3 regions of the Peribacillus muralis genome follow, and region 2 is predicted to be linked to each of the others. Evidence: riboswitches for the same ligand, from Rfam matches in the RefSeq annotation. Region 2 holds a riboswitch; each other region holds the start of a gene.
The links. A riboswitch is a leader RNA that binds a small molecule or an ion and turns the genes downstream of it on or off. The one in region 2 is predicted to bind S-adenosylmethionine.

Region 1: it holds a riboswitch for S-adenosylmethionine, as region 2 does, so the genes downstream of both, mtnW (2,3-diketo-5-methylthiopentyl-1-phosphate enolase) here and ABE28_RS05515 (methionine biosynthesis PLP-dependent protein) in region 2, are expected to answer to the same signal.
Region 3: it holds a riboswitch for S-adenosylmethionine, as region 2 does, so the genes downstream of both, ABE28_RS19170 (methionine ABC transporter ATP-binding protein) here and ABE28_RS05515 (methionine biosynthesis PLP-dependent protein) in region 2, are expected to answer to the same signal.

Annotation. Positions count from the first base shown of each region.
Region 1 is NZ_CP017080.1:2,715,918-2,719,195, forward strand. It holds gene ABE28_RS13140 (2-hydroxy-3-keto-5-methylthiopentenyl-1-phosphate phosphatase) at 1-539, opposite strand, end outside; gene mtnW (2,3-diketo-5-methylthiopentyl-1-phosphate enolase) at 546-1,778, opposite strand; SAM riboswitch class I at 1,882-2,032, opposite strand; gene ABE28_RS13150 (pyridoxal phosphate-dependent aminotransferase) at 2,148-3,278, opposite strand, start outside.
Region 2 is NZ_CP017080.1:1,156,824-1,160,101, forward strand. It holds gene metC (cystathionine beta-lyase) at 1-349, opposite strand, end outside; gene ABE28_RS05515 (methionine biosynthesis PLP-dependent protein) at 346-1,458, opposite strand; SAM riboswitch class I at 1,545-1,658, opposite strand; gene fumC (class II fumarate hydratase) at 1,984-3,278, shown strand, end outside.
Region 3 is NZ_CP017080.1:3,942,268-3,945,545, forward strand. It holds gene ABE28_RS19160 (MetQ/NlpA family ABC transporter substrate-binding protein) at 1-247, opposite strand, end outside; gene ABE28_RS19165 (methionine ABC transporter permease) at 269-919, opposite strand; gene ABE28_RS19170 (methionine ABC transporter ATP-binding protein) at 933-1,955, opposite strand; SAM riboswitch class I at 2,114-2,225, opposite strand; gene ABE28_RS19175 (GNAT family N-acetyltransferase) at 2,353-3,063, opposite strand; gene ABE28_RS25855 (hypothetical protein) at 3,090-3,245, opposite strand.

The DNA of each region.
Region 1 (3,278 bases), 1.6 Mb from region 2:
AAATCAGCCCGTTTTGCCGCTTCAAAATCAGTCACGGAATCACCAATTACATACATGAAGTCATCCGCACCAGCCATTTGCCTCATAATCGACGGCTTACAGCAGCCGCACTCATTATTACATTGCTCATCACAAGCATGCGGCCACTCAATATAGATCTTTTTCTTATCAAAGTGGGCATTGTTACAAAAAACCGTGCCTGTGGGCAAGATGTCATTTAATAGTGGGGCAATGAAAAAATCCATGCCTCCGCTTACGATATATAAAGGAAACCCAGCTTGTTTCGTATACTCAACGAAATCATGGAAACCTGGCCGGATGTGTGCTTTCTCCTTCACGAATTGAATGATTTCTGCCTTCAGGTCACTATCAAGCAGGGAAAACATTTCCCCAACCCCAGAGGATATGCTGATTTTTTGCCGAAGAACGTCATCCTTCAACCTTTCCCATTCCGGGGGAGCGAATTTTTTCATGATGGAAATGATGTTATCCGTGTTGGTTATCGTTCCGTCAAAATCACAAAAGATGATTGGTTTCATGCTTTCTCATAGTCCTCCCCATAAAACAAGCGCTTTTTTTAATGCTTCTTCATTTGACGCCGCCTCAGCTAGGTCCTTTCCTTCAAGGACGGCTTCCACAGCAGAACGAAAGGCCTCTGCCCCGCCCTTAGCTCCGTCAGGGTGCCCGTGTATTCCGCCTCCGGCATTGATGACACTGTCCAGTCCGAAATCCTTGATCAAATCGGGTACCATCCCTGGATGAATACCAGCTGAAGGAACTGGAAATGCTTCTTTCCATGAAGGTTCGTCTTTCGTCAATGCACTGGCGATCGCCAATGCTTCCTCTTTTTCAAGTGCGACATTTCCATAAGGGGATGGGAATAATGATAGATCCGCACCTGATAGCCTGACTAATTTACCAAGCAATAGTGGATAGCCGACACCATAAAAGGAGGATGAGCCCAACGCTCCGCTAAATGACGGATGGGCCATGATCGGCAGCTTGATTTGATCATGTTCACTCAGGGCTTGCAATACATCCAAGCCATATGTATGGACGTTGAACAATAAAGCGTCTGCACCCGCATCTGCCGCTTGTTTCGCCTTATCCAATAACTCGAATGTCTTTCCTGATAGATTGACGGCATATAACGTCCGGTGACCAGTACTTTCATGGACTTCGGTCAATATTTTCTTGCCGGTTTTGATTCTTTCAATAAATGGCGTCTGTCCCTGATCAAAGAGGATTTCATCATCTTTAACAAGGTCGACACCCCCCAACGCTTGTTGCTTCAATTGCTCATTATGGAACGTTAGATCACGCCCTAATACACCTTTGAAAATGCTCATGACTAGCGGCCGGTCATACACTCCAATCTTTTTCCTGATTCCTGTAATGCCATATCTGGGACCGGGGAAAGCTTTTTCGATATCCCCGATAAAATCAAGGTCGATCAATTTAACCGCACCGTCCAATGACAGTTTTCCGAAGACCGTGGTCAAAATGGCTGGCAAATCATTTGAGAAATTTCCTGCCGGATACGCGATTTTAATGATCGAACGATACACCTTACGATCGAAGTACCGGTTTGCCCCCTCTTCTTCGGAAAGCGGCGATACGGAGACGACGCGACCCTTATGCTTTTCCAGCTGCTTTTGAACCAGCTGGGGCAGGTCCGTCCATGTTCCTACAGTCAGGCCCAAGGCGATGCCTTCCGCTTTTTTTTCGTGATTCCCATTAAAATCATGAATTAAATAAGTGGCGATTATCTCGCTCATTTGATCACTCCTATAACACGTTAGTAATCTCACGAAGTCATTATCGGACTCTTTAATAATAGTAAAAGCCCCTTCATGACGAAGAGGCTTTAAAAAAGCCATCTTCTTATCTCCCAGCACATATGCTGCAAGAATTAGCACCGTGCCCTGTGGACGAGAAAGTCCGGCGGAGGATTCCGCCCCATCTTACAATGGAATTACGGTCGGTTGCTGGGCTTCATCGGGCTAGTCCCTCCACCTGCTCAAAATAAGAAAACGCTGATATATAGGTACATGGTAGTTTCGAAAGATTAAGAATTTATTTAGTATTCTGACAGGTAATCCATACTTTGTCAATAAGTTTTTAATTGTATGAGGATTCACTAAAGTTTAAAACAGATTTAACCTGCGTATCCGCCCTACAGCCTCCTTGAGCCGCTCTTCGGAGGTCAGAAGCCCGACCCTGACGTATCCTTCGCCAAATTCGCCGAACCCATTTCCAGCAGCTACCGCCACGTGGGCGTGCGTTAATAAATGATCGGCAAAGCTCTCGGAGGTGAATCCCGTTGGTATTTTAAGCCAGGCAAAAAAAGAAGCATCCGGAGCTTTAACCTCCCAGCCAATGTCCCGTAACCCCTCGATGAAAACATTCCTGCGCCCCTCATACACCTTCACCAATTCCTCTACACACTCTTGCGAATCAAGCAAGGCGGTTGCTGCAGCCTCCTGTATCGCCGGAAAAAGGCTCACATATAAATGGTCCTGCAGCAGTTCAAGAGCTTCAATGACACTTTTGTTGCCTACAGCAAAGCCGACCCTCCATCCTGCCATATTGTAAGTTTTCGAGAGTGTATATATTTCTATCCCGACATCCTTCGCTCCCTCTGCCTGGAGAAAGCTAATCGGTTTTCTTCCAGTGTAACCTATTGCCCCATACGCAAAATCATGGACCACACAAATTGAATGCTCTTTAGCATAGGATACGGTTTCGCTAAAAAATTCTCCGGTTGCGGATGCACCTGTAGGATTATTCGGATAGTTCAAGAACATCATTTTGGCTTTATCGAGCACATCTTTATGTATAGCTTCGTAATTCGGTAGAAAAGCATTTTCCTCCTTCAACGGCATGCGTTCCATTTGCGCCTGAGCCAAAACGACACCGGAAAGATAATCAGGATAGCCGGGATCTGGTACGAGTATCGTATCTCCTGGATTCAATAAACACTGCGGCAATTCGACAAGTCCTGCCTTACCGCCAAAAAGAATGGCTATTTCACTTTTTGGATCGAGCTTGACGCCATATTCCCGTTCATAAAAGGAAGCTGCAGCATCTTTTAAATATTGATGTCCCCTGAACGGCGAATATTTATGGTTGATCGTTTTTTCAGCTGCTGTTTGTAACCTTTTCACGATATGCTCAGGCGTCGGTTGATCGGGATTCCCTTGACCCAGGTTAATCACGTCATGCCCTTGCGCAGTAATCGCATTGACCTTTGCGACCAATGAAGCAAAAAACTGCTT
Region 2 (3,278 bases):
AACGGGTCAGTACGGTGGTGACCATCCTGAACGTTCCCCCGTACACATCTTCGGAAATGATGATATGGTCCCCGGCAGATAACAGCAGAAAAGCTGTTGAAATGGCGGCCATGCCTGATGAAAAGGCGAAGCCATGTGTGCCTTCTTCCAGTTCGGCAATGATTTCTTCCAATGCCTCGCGAGTGGGATTCCCGCTTCGGCTGTAATCATATTTGCCGAATTGATCGATATCGGATTGATGGAAAGTGGAGGCGTGCTGAATGGGAACGCTCACACCTCCAGTCGTTGCATCGAATTTATGTTGATTATGAAGCAATTTGGTTTCAAAGCTAAAATCATGATCCGTCATCGTAGGGCCTCCCTTTTTACCTGCGCGAAGGCTTGCTGCAAGTCGGAAATCAAATCTCCGCTGTCTTCGATGCCTACGGAAAAGCGGAGCAGGCGATTACAAACCCCGTTTGCCGTCCTGACTTCAAGAGGAATATCGGCATGTGTTTGTGTGGCGGGGTAAGTGATGAAGCTTTCAACACCGCCAAGGCTTTCTGCAAACGAAATGAGTGAGAGTGATTGTAGAAATGGGTTGACAGCGGACTCATCAATGATTCGGAATGAAATCATGCCTCCTCTTCCGGGATAAAATACGTCCGTAACACAATCATGCTCCGACAAGTATTCTACAAGTATCTTCGCATTCTTTTCATGGCGTTCCATCCGAAGTGCAAGAGTTTTCATTCCACGCATCAATAACCATGAATCAAAGGGACTCAAAACAGCTCCTGTTCCATTGTGATGGAAGGCGAGTGATTCACATAATTCTTCTCCGCTAGCAACGATCAGTCCGGCGAGTACATCATTATGGCCGCCGAGATACTTCGTAGCACTGTGAATCACGATATCGGCGCCAAGAAGGATGGGCTGTTGAATGAGAGGCGTGTAAAACGTATTATCGACGATCAGCAATATATTGAATCGTTTGGCAAGTGTTGCAATGGCGCCAATATCCGTTTGCTGCATAAGGGGGTTAGTGGGAGTTTCGATGAAGATGGCCTTCGTGTGAGGAGTGATGGCATTCTCGATATCCTCCAAGCAGCAAGTGTTTACATAGTCACACTTCAATCCCCATTTCTTAAAGCCTTGTTCAAGCAGGCGATATGTACCGCCATAAAGATCTTCGCTGACAATCCATGCATCTCCCGATTTAAAAAGCGCCAAAATTGTAGAAATGGCGGCCATTCCCGAGCTGCAGGCATATCCTTGATCCCCTTTTTCTAGATCGGCAATCGAACGTTCCAATAGTTGGCGTGTGGGATTACCTGTCCTTGTATAATCGAAACCAGTCGATTGGCCAATACCTTCGTGACGGAAGGCTGTCGAGAAGTAGACGGGAGGATTGACCGCTCCTGTCACCGTTTCACTGCGATTTCCCAATTGAGCAAGATATGTTTCAGTTTTGTACATAATTTTCACTGCTCCTTTTTTGTTATAAAAATAAAAAAAAGTCTTCTTTAAGAAGAAGACTTTGATTAAGTGAGGACGAGTCATTCTTCTTATCTTCCAAGTTTAAAAACTTGTGGAATTAGCACCTTTTCATTGGTTTGAAACAAATGAAGGTTGCTGAGGTGTCATCGGGCCGTTCCCTCTACCTCTCTCGATAAGAGTTTAGATTATTCAATTTCTTTTGAATTTACTATATATACAAAAAACTGTCAAGCGCAATTTGGCCGGGTATTGCTCGAATGGGCTTGGAGAAGCCAAGCGTACCAACAATTTACGCTGTAAAAAAATATCCAGTAATGCAGGAGTCCGTGAGCATCATGTGCATCATTTATGGACCCTTTAGAAAAATGAGCAGGCTTGACCGGTTTTTTTTGCTTTAAAATAATAAAGTTTGTACAATGGATGGAGAGAAAGAATATTACGACATTATTCATTTCTTATTACATAGGGTATTCGATGAATAGTGCAACCATAGGAGGAGAACACATGGAATACAGAATCGAACGAGATACGATGGGTGAAGTGAAGGTCCCTGCCGATAAATATTGGGGAGCACAGACGGAAAGAAGCCGGAACAATTTCAAAATCGGTAATGAAAGAATGCCGATTGAGTTGGTGCGTGCTTTTGCATACGTTAAGCAAGCTGCTGCAAAGGTGAACTATGATCTTGGTGATCTATCGGAAGTGAAAAAGAATGCCATCGTCAAGATATGCGGGGAAATCCTCGAAGGTACGCTCGATGAGCATTTCCCGCTTGTTGTCTGGCAAACGGGGAGCGGCACACAAAGTAATATGAACGTGAACGAAGTGGTCGCCAATAAAGGAAATGAATGGTTAAAGGAAATGGGGGAAGCGGAAGCCCTTCACCCGAATGATGACGTTAACAAAGCCCAAAGCTCCAATGATACATTCCCGACTGCCATGCATATTGCAGCCTTCATGGAAGTTGCTGAAAAGTTGGTTCCTGCCATCAAAGTGCTAAGAGATACATTCGATGCAAAAGAAAAGGAATTTTGGGATGTCGTGAAAATCGGCCGGACACATCTTCAAGATGCAACTCCGTTAACTTTAGGACAAGAAATATCCGGTTGGAAAGCGATGCTGGATAAAGACTTGGCGATGATCGAGGAAAGCAGCCAAAAATTATTGAATCTAGCTTTAGGCGGAACGGCTGTTGGAACCGGAATCAATACAAAAAAAGAATTCCCGGGACTTTCCGCAAAACAAATCGCAGCGGATACAGGACATCCTTTTGTCACATCGGATAATAAGTTTCATGCACTGACAAGCCATAATGAAATCGTATATGCCCATGGTGCATTAAAAGCATTGGCAGCGGACTTGATGAAAATAGCGAACGATGTCAGGTGGCTGGCAAGTGGCCCTAGAAGCGGAATCGGTGAAATTGCCATCCCGGAAAACGAGCCAGGCAGCTCCATCATGCCAGGCAAGGTCAATCCAACCCAAAGTGAAGCGCTTACCATGATTGCAACACAAATCGTCGGTAACGATGCTACGATTGGTTTTGCAGCCAGCCAAGGAAATTTCGAATTGAACGTATTCAAGCCAGTGATCATCTATAACTTCCTGCAAACGGTTAAATTATTGACGGACGGCATTCATTCCTTCAACGATAACTGTGCAGTCGGCATCACTGCCAATGAAGATAAGATTAAAGAAAATGTTGATCGTTCCCTTATGCTGGTCACAGCATTGAATCCGCACATAGGTTATGAAAAAGCAGCCAAAATTGCCAAAACTGCATTCAAGGATAACTCTAC
Region 3 (3,278 bases), 2.1 Mb from region 2:
CGATTTCGCCCTCGCTCAAGGCAAGATTTGGTTGAATATAATCATTAAACGTGACCAGCTCGATGTTAAGGTTCTTCTTTTTGGCTAATTCGACAATGTACTCCCACGTTCGCGTATCCCCACTGCTGACACCGACTTTCACTGTTTTCACATCATCTGAACCGCCTGATGCCCCCTTCTCGTTTCCGCATGCTGCCGTGATAAGTGCAAATGTCAATACGATGATCGTTACTAAAATTTTCTTCATGTCTCCTACCTCCTGATATGTTTATCTTCTTCTGATTTTTCTGGAAACGAAGTTCCCGGTGGATTGCAGTAATTGAACGATGATCACGAGCACTGCTACCGTGACGACCATCGTCATCGTATCGAATCTTTGATAACCGTAAGCCAAAGCTAGATCCCCGACCCCGCCTGCACCGACCGCTCCTGCCATCGCCGTGGCACCAACAAGCCCGATCGTCGCTGTTGTAAATGTAAGGATCAGCGAACTGAGTCCCTCAGGAATCAAAAAGCGATAAATGATCTGCCATGTTGTCGCCCCCATTGCCTGGGCTGCCTCGATGATTCCTTTATCCACCTCCAACAGGGAGTTTTCCACAAGCCGGGCAATATAAGGCGCGGCGTAGAAAACAAGTGGAACAATTGCCGCATTCGAACCAATTCCCGTGCCTACGATCCATCTAGTGAACGGAATGATTGCAACAAGCAAGATGATGAATGGAACCGAACGCACAATATTTATGATTGGGTTCAATACATTGAAGATCCATTTATTATCCATGATGTGACCCTTCCTTGTTATGACGAGCAAGACGCCCAGCGGAAGTCCGATCAGTCCGGAAAAAATCAACGAGAGGGCTACCATATAAAGAGTGTCGCCGAAAGCAGTCGATAGCTGATCTGCCGTTATTTCCATTCCCCAAAGTGAATTACCCATTTACCTGCACCTCCTGGACGAGAATTCCCTCATCTTTAATATATTGATACGCCTCGGCTACCTCTTGTTTGTCACCTGTCACTTCGATGATCAAATTCCCAAACGGCGTTTCTTGAATTTCGGAAATATTGGCAGATAATACACTTAAGTGAACATCATATTTCTTCGAGATCGTCGAAAGCAGCGGGGTACCGGAAGTAGTCCCAATAAAATTAATTTTCCAAATAATCGGAACGTGTGTCCCTATCCTTTTTAGGAAACTTTGCGGAATCTCATCATGGATCACCGTTCTCACGAAGTTTTTGGCGATTTCGGTTTGGGGCTTGGCAAAAACCTCGAACACTGACCCTTGTTCAACGACGTATCCACCCTCCATCACCGCCACCTTATTGCAAATTTCCCTGATCACGGACATCTCATGGGTGATGAGCAAAATGGTGATATCGTATTCTTTATTGATTTTCTTCAACAGCTGCAGAACGGCACTCGTTGTTTGCGGGTCCAACGCAGATGTCGCTTCATCACATAAAAGGATCGATGGGTTGGTGGCCAATGCCCGCGCAATCCCGATTCGCTGCTTTTGACCGCCGGATAATTGTTCCGGATAGCTCTTTGCCTTACTGGATAAGCCGACGAACTCAAGCAGCTCGCCAACCCTGTCTTTGATTTCCCTACTCGGCGTGCCCGATAAAACGAGCGGCATCGCAATGTTATCAAAAACGGTCTTTGAGTTTAGTAAGTTGAAATGCTGAAAGATCATCCCTATTTTCTTCTTTTCTGCCCGCAATTCCTTCGGGTTCAATGAAGTGAGCTCCTTCCCGCCGACGATTACCCTACCTTCAGAAGGATGTTCCAGCAAATTGACCAACCTGATCAACGTACTTTTCCCAGCCCCGCTATAACCGACAACACCGAATATATCCCCCTTCTCAACGGTCAAATCAATTCCTTTCAATGCTTCGACGGTCTGCTTCTTTGTTTCGTAAACTTTTTTAACATGCTGAAACTCTATCATCCTGTCTCCTCCCACGTTGTTCATTTTTTCGATTTCATATCAGAGAAGAGCTTTGCCATGAATAAACAAAAGAGGCCTCCTCCGTCATCAGACAGAAGAGGCCTCTTTTAGAAATAAAAAAGAGTAAACTCTTAATTTAATTATCTAAGAAAAGCTCCTTCTTATCTTTCAAACTTTCGTCCGTTGGAATTAGCACAGTATTTTTACAAAAGTAAAAACCCGCTGCCGAGGTATCATAGGGCCAAGTCCCTCCACATCTCTTGATAAGAAATAACGTAATATTTAATTATGTCCTTCACTATAAACTCAAATTTCGTAGAAGTCAACCACCATTTCCAACATTCGAAATATTTTAATAGGATAGTTAATTTATCGTTTATTTACTATATCAAAATACTTATAGCAAGAATTTACTCATTCTCCATACAGGATACCTTTCGTTTTCCTCCCGTAGCTTCACCATTCCTGACTTCGAATATAAACGAAGCGCATCCTGATTATCTGGAGACACCCTTAACTGATATTCGGATACCCCGAATTTCCTGAAAAAGAATTCTGCATAGCTGACCAACTCCTTGCCAAGCCCTTTACCGCGGTATTCCGGAATAAGATAAAACAGATTCACATAGCCGATCTCAGCCCCGTCATACTGGCGAATTTGAAGCTCCATCTGTCCGATCGGCTTCCGATCCCGTTCGATGATCACCTGCCCATCCGGAAACTGGCACACCCTCTCCCGCATTCGCTGCAGATAGGCCTCTTCATCGCCAAAACCTTCTTCCGACCCAAAGCTTACCACATACGAATCCTTCCGGAATGCAACGATTGTTTCCTTATCTTTGTCGATATTAATGGTTCGAAAGATCATTCCATCTCCCTCTTTCGTTTTGTTGGGATAATTTCTTGATACGTTCATGCACACTTTGCTGTTAATAAGAGGGCAATTCGTTTTCGTCCCTTGATGAAAAAACATTTGCCAGCTGCCATTACGATATTGCCAGATTGAACTTCTTATCGTATGCTCGGCCATCACTTCATCAAAATTCAGAAACTTCGTTAACACGGTATCTTCGGATAAGGGATGCATGTCAAAATCGCTTAAGATCATTCTGACCCCATACAATCGCTTTTTGACTATATCCGGCCTGAACTGCCGAACTTAAAGAAGCCACCCTTCAATATCCGTGCAAGTGCTTCCACTGATTTACGAATCTCGGACGTTACTAAACTCTCCTCCAACTGCTGCAAATGTTCTTTTAAAGAGAAAGCTTCGTTATTCACTTCCTTCATCTCACCTTTTCCACCTGAACGCGTACGAGGCAT